Ketobacter sp. MCCC 1A13808: one gene and its partner. The protein of the gene in region 2 interacts with the protein of the main gene of each other region in a pairwise test. Links are inferred from orthologs where the notes say so. Each region holds a gene or a part of one and is shown on either strand. Other genes may lie near its edges.

What was found. The genes of interacting proteins can lie anywhere in the genome.
Region 1: the proteins of tsaE (region 2) and rlmB interact in binary tests that used the Escherichia coli proteins (3 or more experiments, as listed by UniProt). The link is inferred for Ketobacter sp. MCCC 1A13808 from one-to-one orthologs.

Annotation. Positions count from the first base shown.
Region 1 is NZ_VRKW01000002.1:159,127-163,082, forward strand. The notes cover bases 1-2,969. They hold rlmB (23S rRNA (guanosine(2251)-2'-O)-methyltransferase RlmB), read right to left. Parts: upstream 1,873-2,969; coding sequence 1,129-1,872; downstream 1-1,128. Other genes in these bases: rpsR (30S ribosomal protein S18), read right to left, coding at 1-121; priB (primosomal replication protein N), read right to left, coding at 142-462; rpsF (30S ribosomal protein S6), read right to left, coding at 501-962; rnr (ribonuclease R), read right to left, coding at 1,940-2,969. Outside these bases: more of rnr, read right to left, coding at 2,970-3,956. UniProt on the Escherichia coli protein: Specifically methylates the ribose of guanosine 2251 in 23S rRNA.
Region 2 is NZ_VRKW01000002.1:384,323-389,107, reverse strand. The notes cover bases 1,909-4,720. They hold tsaE (tRNA (adenosine(37)-N6)-threonylcarbamoyltransferase complex ATPase subunit type 1 TsaE), read left to right. Parts: upstream 1,909-2,992; coding sequence 2,993-3,448; downstream 3,449-4,720. Other genes in these bases: FT643_RS05610 (N-acetylmuramoyl-L-alanine amidase), read left to right, coding at 3,500-4,720; FT643_RS05620 (NAD(P)H-hydrate dehydratase), read left to right, coding at 1,909-2,891. Outside these bases: orn (oligoribonuclease), read left to right, coding at 1-206; tRNA epoxyqueuosine(34) reductase QueG, read right to left, coding at 231-1,277; more of FT643_RS05620, read left to right, coding at 1,359-1,908; more of FT643_RS05610, read left to right, coding at 4,721-4,785. UniProt on the Escherichia coli protein: Required for the formation of a threonylcarbamoyl group on adenosine at position 37 (t(6)A37) in tRNAs that read codons beginning with adenine.

The sequences.
Region 1 (3,956 bases), 230 kb from region 2 along the record:
GTACGATTTTGCCGGTTTCGGTGATGTAATTTTTCAAAGTGTCCAGATCTTTATAATCAATCTCGACGACGCCTTCGGCGGTAAAACGGCAGAATTTTCTGCGGCGATAAAAACGTGCCATGGTCGGCTCCTGTTATTCAATTAACGCAATTCAATGTGCTGTGCGTGTAATACCAATTGGGTTGCAGAGCTGTCTTTATAGTTCCGGCGGGATAAAAACCCGGTTACTTGAAGACGGTCGCTCACGGCCAGAGGTTCGCAATGTTCTGTTATTTCCCGGCCCCGTGCCTCGACTTTTATTCTGCATAACACTTCCCGTGCTACGCCCGCCTCTTCCTGACGGGATCGATGTTCCAACATAAAGCTATAATGGGGAACACCACCGGGTGTGTAACGTAATCCTAAAACTTCCGTTACCGTACCACTCAGAATCAGTTGATTGCTTTCCACTTGGGGGTTCACGTATCAGCGGCTACTATCAGCAATCCAGCTCGCGGCGATTATTCGTCGGAATCTGAATCATCATCGTCGGAATCGTCAGCGTCATTACTGTCGCTGTCGTTACGGTCACGACTGCTGTTGTCACGGTCACCGGAGTTACGCGACTCGTAATCACGGCCACGTGATTCACCACGATCTTTCTCGTTGGATTTCACCAGGATAGATTGCTCAGTGACAGCTTCGTTACGACGGATCACCATGTTACGCAGTACAGCGTCGTTGAATTTGAATGCACTGGTCAGTTCATCAAGAACGTCCTGGGCGCATTCCACATTCAACATGACATAGTGTGCTTTATGAATTTTGTTAATCGGGTAGGCCAGTTGGCGGCGGCCCCAATCTTCCAGACGATGAACACTGCCACCGCCTTCCTGGATCTGGCCTTTATAACGCTCAACCATACCGGGGACTTGTTCACTCTGATCAGGGTGAACCATAAAAATGATTTCGTAATGTCTCATGACATCTCCTTACGGATTAAAGCCTCCCGCGTGCTCCCTCTCAGGAACGATCGTGGTAAGGCAAGGAGTAAATGCTTACTTTGCTTAAACGAACTAGGTTCCCCCCAGGCACAGAGCCCGAGGGATCGCGAATTCTATAGGAGGATTGCCGTAAACTCAAGCAGCTTTAAAGACGCTGGCGCAAGGCCTCAAACAAACAGACCCCGGCCGCCACTGACACATTCAGGCTTTGGACATCGCCCTGCATGGGGATAAACACCAACTGATCGCAGTTTTCACGGGTAAGACGTCGCAGACCGCTGCCTTCAGCGCCCATCACCAATGCAATATTGTCTTTTAAATCAACGCTATAAAGGCTACTGGCAGTCTCATCCAGCTCTGTACCGATCACCCATATGCGTCGTTCCTGTAACTCTTTTAACAATCGGGCCAGATTAGTAACCTGAACAAACGGCACCACTTCCGCCGCACCTACTGCCACGCGGCGCACCACCGGCGACAATCCGGCAGACTTATCCCGGGTGGTTATCACGGCATCAACGCCGGCCGCATCGGCGCTGCGCAGCACTGCACCCAGATTATGGGGGTCGGTCACGGAATCCAAAACCAGTAGCAATACCGGACCGGACTTGTTATCCAAATAGGTATAAAGCTGATCTTCATCCCAGGACTGGGACAAGCGGCAGCGCGCCGCCACACCCTGATGATTGGCATCCTGAAACTGATGATCCATGGCCTTCTTTGAGACCCGCTGACAGGTTACCCCCGCACGCTGCACCTGTTTCAGCAATGCTTCCAGGCGCACATCATCGCGCCCCTCCTGCAACTTCATTTCCAGCACCCTGTCCGGGTGCTTTTTTAATACTGCGCTAACGGTGTGAATTCCGTAGAGCCATTCCGGTTTGGACATAAAACGTAACTACCTACTGAACCTGCCTAACTACTGATACAAAGCTGCCGGTCAAAAGCACAGCCGGTTAACTTTTCTTGGGGCGGCCCTGCGCTTTGGCTTTTTTGGTTTTGGTTCGCGACTTCGCCTTTTTGGCGGCGGCCTTCACAATAGCATGACGGGACGACCCGGCTTTGGGTTTCTTGGGACCTTTGGCTTTTGGCTTGCCCTTCGACGGAGACTTTGCCTTACCTTCTGTCTTGGCTTGCTGCTTATCCTTGTTGCGCCGTGAACCGGATTTTTTACCCGGCGGACTGGTGCCGTCCTTATCTTTGCTCCAACGAACTTTTTTGCCGCCCGCCAGCAATTCAAAATCAATTTTACGATCGTCCAGATTAACTTTGGCGACACTCACCGTGATTTCTTCACCCAGACCAAACATCAACCCGGTGCGCTCGCCCACCAATCGATGACGCACTTCGTCGTAATGATAGTAATCACCTGTGAGCGAACTGACGTGCACCAGCCCTTCCACATAAATGTCCTTCAACTCGACGAACAAACCAAAGTTGGTAACACCGGAAATGATCCCTTTGAACACATCCCCGATTTTATCGCTCATGTATTCACATTTGAGCCAGCCAATCACGTCCCAAGTGGCTTCATCGGCACGCCGCTCGGTCATGGAACACTGCTCGCCCAACTCGACCATCGCGGCCTGACTGTACGGTAGGATTTTCTCTCTGGGAATATCAGGTGATCCCGGCACACGCTTGGTGTTCGGGCAATCAATACCGGAGCGGGCGTAATAACGCAGCGCCCGGTGCACCATTAAATCAGGGTAACGACGAATCGGCGAGGTGAAATGAGCATAAGCGCTATAGGCCAGCCCAAAGTGCCCTTTGTTTTCCGGGGAATACACCGCTTGGTTCATAGACCGCAACATCACCGTCTGAATCAGATCGTAATCGGGACGGTCTTTAATCTTAGCCAACACATCCTGATAATGTTCCGGCTTGGGATCGCCACTGGCCACAAACGGAATATTCAGTTCTTTCAGAAAAATGCGCAGGTTTTCCAGCTTTTCGTTCTTCGGGCCTTCGTGCACACGATACAACGCTGGCAGCTTGTATTTCTGCAAAAACTTTGCCGCGCAGACATTGGCCGCCAGCATACACTCTTCGATTATCTTATGGGCGTCGTTGCGTTCGGTAGGAACAATACGTTCAATTTTACGGTCTTCACCGAACTCGATTTTGGTTTCGGTGGTTTCAAAATCAATGGCGCCGCGCTCGGTGCGCTGGCCACGAAAGGCATGAAATAATGCGTATAAATTTTCCAGGTGCGGCACAACTTCTTTGTATTCTGTGCGCAGATCCTGGCCTTCCCTGGACTCTGCTTCCTGCAGCATGGTGCCGACTTTATTATAAGTTAGGCGTGCGTGGGAACAGATCACCCCTTCGTAAAAACAGTAACGACTAACGTTGCCTGCCGCGCTGACGCTCATCTCACAGACCATGGCAAGACGGTCAACATGCGGATTTAGGGAACACAGGCCGTTAGACAAATTCACTGGCAACATCGGCACAACATGCTCGGGAAAATACACCGAATTACCGCGTTTATGCGCCTCAATATCCAGCGGATCACCCGGGTGGACATAATGGGAGACATCGGCAATAGCCACATATAATTTCCAGCCACCGCTGCGCTTTTTCTCACAATAAACCGCATCATCAAAGTCTTTTGCATCTTCGCCATCAATGGTCACAAATGGCGTTTTACGCAAATCGAAACGGTTTTCGTAGTCCTTCTTATCGACACCATCGCCAAACTTTTCCGCAGCGGCTACTACCTCTTCAGGCCAGGTATGAGGTATATCGTGATTGCGGATCGCCACGTCGATTTCCATGCCCGGTGCCATATGTTCACCGATAATCTCGATAATACGACCCACCGCCTTGGAGCGATAACTGGGCTGCTGTGCGATCTCGACAACCACAAACTGCCCATTTTTGGCTTTTAAAGGGTCGTCATTAGGGATTAATACATCCTGACTGATGCGCCGGTTCTCCGGCACCACAAAGCCGATATTGCTCTCTTTA
Region 2 (4,785 bases):
GCTTTCTTTATCGATACATGCCCAGGCTGGAAGCGTTCTTCCATTATCGTAATCTGGATGTCAGTACGTTAAAAGAGCTGGCGCGGCGCTGGAAGCCGGACGCGTTGGATGGATTTAAAAAATCCGCCACCCATCTGGCACTGGATGACATCCGCGAGTCGATTGCTGAGTTGAAACATTACCGGCAAACCTTCATTCAGCCCTGATCGTTAGTTGCAAACGCGTTTGGATTAGTGGGCTCTGTGCTGTTGCAGAGCCCATTGCACATGCTCTTGCACCAGTGCGGATGGGTAGTTGGTCCGGGTGCGCAGCGCCTTCAGCACCGCCTCAGAAGTGGGGGCATTACCCAAGCCGATGGCCAGGTTTCTGAGCCATCGTTCGTATCCAATGCGTCGGATTGGTGAGCCTTCGGTACGCGCCAGATAGGTTTGTTCATCCCAGCAGAACAGCTCCACCAGGTCACTGTTCTGCAAGCGGTGGCGGGGGTTAAAGTCGTCTTCAGCGGTGAATTGTGCAAACCGGTTCCAGGGGCATACCAACTGGCAGTCATCACAGCCGAATACCCGGTTTCCCATGGGCTTGCGGTACGCCTCCGGAATGGGGCCGTGCAGTTCTATGGTCAGATAAGAGATGCATTTACGCGCATCCAGTTGATAGGGGGCCACAATGGCCTGGGTCGGACAGACATCAATACAGGCCGAGCAGCTACCGCAATGTTGGGTGACAGGCTGATCCACCGGCAGTGGCAAATCGGTATAGATTTCACCAAGAAAAAACCACGAACCGGCGCTGCGATCCAACAGCAGCGTATGCTTGCCAATCCAGCCTAAGCCGGCCTTTTCTGCCAGGGCTTTCTCCAGCACGGGTGCACTGTCCACAAACGCCCGGTAACCATAAGGGCCGATTTCCTCTTCAATCCTTTTACCCAGCCGGGTCAATCGTTTGCGCATCAGCTTGTGATAATCCCGTCCCAAGGCATAGCGAGAAATATACGCCTTATCAGGATCTTCCAGAATCTGTAGCAGTTCGGTATCCGCTGCCAGATAGTCCATACGTGCGCTGATAACTCGGATCGTGTCTGGCTGCAGTTCGTGGGGGCGGCTGCGTTTGGTGCCGTGGCGGGCCATATATTCCATCTCTCCGTGAAAGCCCTGATCCAGCCATTTCTGCAAATAATGCTCGTGCTGATCCAGCCGTATATCGGCGATTGCGGTTTTTTGAAAACCGAGTTCGCTGCCCCAGAGTTTGATGTTGTTAACGAGTTGCTGATAGTCCAAACGCGAAAAACCTGCGTCACAAGAAAGTGATTTAAGCTGTGGTATAAGAAGGCTCAGCTTACACCAAAAATGGAGTGCATGATGGCCAACGAATCAAGACAGTATACCAGTGAATTGCCCGCGAATTTGTATTATGCCGCCGGGGTTCGTGAATTGGATCGGATCGCAATTGAAGAGCAAGGTATTGCGGGCTTTGAGTTGATGAGCCGGGCGGGGCAGGCGGCCTTTGATGCGCTGCGGGATTTGTGGCCGCAGGCGCGGGAGTTGTGCATTTTCTGCGGAACCGGCAATAACGGGGGCGACGGCTATGTTATTGCGGCGGTGGCAGAAAAGGCAGGCTTCGAAGCCCATTGTGTCCAAGTAGGCGATGTCGAGAAAATACAGGGGGAGGCGCTTATTGCCTTAAACCATGCCAAGGAAGCCGGTGCGTCCTTTGAATCATTCGATCCGGAAAAGCCCTACCGGGGGGACGTTGTCGTGGATGCGCTGTTGGGCACGGGTCTGACCGGATCTGTGCGCGAACTTTACGCGCAGGCGATCGTGGCTATGAATGACAGCGCTTGCCCGATTCTGGCCGTTGATATTCCCTCTGGTCTGTGTGCCGATACGGGAACCTGCCTGGGCTCAACTGCAAAAGCGCAAGCCACCGTTACCTTTATTGCGATGAAGCAAGGTCTGTTAACAGGGCAGGCGCCAGATTATGTGGGTAGCTTGCTGTTCGCCGGGTTGGAGGTGCCCGACGAGGTGCTGCAACAGGTGGCACCCTCCGCCACCTTGCTCAGTAGCCGCGATGTTGAACGCTGGTTACCGCCGCGCTCACGGCTGGCTCATAAAGGCCAGAACGGTCATGTGCTGGTAATAGGGGGAGATAAAGGCATGGGGGGCGCAGTGGCGATGGCCGCCGAAGCGGCGGGCAGGGTTGGCGCTGGGTTGATTTCCGTGGTGACCCGCCCCCAGCATATTTCCCCGATACTGGCGCGACGTCCTGAGTGTATGGTGATCGGCGTGGACGAGGGTGAGGATATTGCCCTTTATTTGGAAAAAGCCGACGTGATTGTGATTGGTCCCGGCATTGGCCAGCAGCCTTGGGGGCAGCAGTTGTTGCGTCAGGCCTTGGCCACCGATAAGCCTCTGGTGCTGGACGCGGATGGGCTAAACCTATTGGCCAGCTGGCACCAGCAAGCGGACGTGATGAGCCAGCGCGTGAATTGGGTGTTAACACCGCATCCTGGGGAAGCGGCACGCCTGTTGGGCAGCTCGGTTGAAGATTTGATGAAAAACCGTTTCGATGCGGTATCAAGCCTGCAGCAGAAATACAGCGCCGCCGTGGTGCTGAAAGGCGCGGGCAGTCTGATAGCGTCACCGCAAGGCGACGTCTCTGTCAGCAATAGCGGTAATCCCGGCATGGCGAGCGGAGGTATGGGGGATGTGTTGAGTGGGGTGATCGGTGGTTTGATAGCCCAGGGGTTAGCGTTGGGTGACGCAGCGGCTTGCGGAGTTTGGGTGCACGGCGCGGCAGCAGACCGGGCTACCGAGCAAACCGGTCAGCGCGGGTTATTGGCAACCGATTTAATGCCACATCTGCGCAGATTGGTGAATCAGGCTGGACGATAGGGGGCAAAAGCGAGCACAATATCCGGCTGCCGAACTTTTCGCCTAACTGGCTATCCCATTTAGTCGAATAGCAAACGAGATGTTTGAGGATGCCCCCTCCCATGATCCTGGATCTGAACAACGAAGCCGACACCCTTGCCCTGGGTAAGCGCCTTGCGCAGGTATTGCGCCAGGGCGGTGTGATCTATCTGCATGGGGATCTGGGGGCAGGCAAGACGACGTTGAGCCGCGGCATTATCCAGGCTCTGGGCCATTCAGGTGCGGTTAAGAGTCCCACCTATACTCTGGTTGAACCATACCAACTGGGCGAATTGACGGTGTTTCATTTCGATCTTTACCGCCTGGAAGATCCGGAAGAGTTGGAGTACATCGGTATCCGGGAATACTTTGACGGCGACGCGATTTGTCTGGTGGAGTGGCCGCAAAGGGGTGGCGCGGGCATCCCCCCGGCGGACCTGAACATCAACCTGATAATGGTCGGAAAGGCACGTCGTGCGGAGCTGGGTTTTGGCACCGCGAGGGGGCAAAGTTTGTTAGGCGAATTAACGAAAATTTGACCAAACGGAAAAAAAAGCCTAAAAAGTGAAATGGGAAAGTAGTTGAAGCTCATGAGGTTAGAGAACAAATTGAACGGGGTATCTAAGAATCTGTTGCAAGCAGCGGTTGTGCTTTGGTTTGTCATCACGGCACCCTGGGCTGCGGCAGCCGAGAAAATCAGCAGCGTACGGGTCTGGAACGCGCCGGACAACACCCGCGTGGTGTTCGATCTGTCCGGTCCGGTCAAGCACCAGTTATTTACCCTGGAAAACCCCAATCGTGTGGTGATTGATATTGCCGGTGCGCAGAAAACCAATGCCCTGGATCTGGTGGAAATAAAAGGCGGGCCATTGGTGAATGTACGCAGTGCGCCACAGGGGAACGGGACGTTGCGGGTGGTGCTGGATCTTGACCGCAAGCTGAATCCGAAAAGCTTTTTGCTCAAGCCGGGCGACCAATATGGCAATCGTCTCGTGATTGACCTGGAAAGCCTTTCCGGCAGAGTGGCGGGCAATTCGGCCGCAGGTAAACCTCAAGCGGCAGCCAAACCCAAACCAACGGTTACTAAATCCTACAGTGGCATTTCCGGTGGCCGCGATATTGTGGTGGCCATTGATGCTGGCCACGGCGGTGAGGACCCCGGCGCGATCGGTGCGAAAGGAACCCGTGAAAAGGACGTTGTGCTACAAATCGCCAGGCGTCTATATAACGTGTTGCAGGCTGAGAAGGGAATTAAGCCGGTGCTGATCCGGAACGGAGATTACTTTTTGCCACTGGCCGCCCGGCGTGATACGGCGCGTAAAAAATACAACTCGGATCTGTTTGTGTCGATACATGCAGATGCCTTCAGTAACCGTAACGCCAAAGGGGCGTCGGTTTTTGCTTTGTCACGCAGCGGAGCAACCAGTACCCTGGCTCGCGTGTTAGCCGAAAAAGAAAACCAGTCCGATGCGATCGGTGGTGTCAATATCGACAATGCGGATGTCATGGTCACCTCGGTTATTTATGATTTGGCAATGGAAGGCAGTATGGAGCACAGCATCAAAGTGGGTTCGCTGGTATTGCGTGAGATGGGTTCCGTTACCCGGCTCCATAAACCCCATCTGGAGCAAGCCGGATTTGCGGTGTTGAAGTCGCCGGACATTCCATCGATTCTGGTGGAAACCGGCTTTATATCAAACCCGGCCGAAGAAAATAACCTGCGTTCCAAAGATCACCAGGTGAAGCTCTCTCGTGCCATCAGTCGCGGTATTATCGCCTATTTCGATCAACACCCCCCTCCCGGTACTTATATCGCAATGCGCAAACAACATTTGCAGGCGACCAGGCACCGCATCACATCAGGTGAAACCCTATC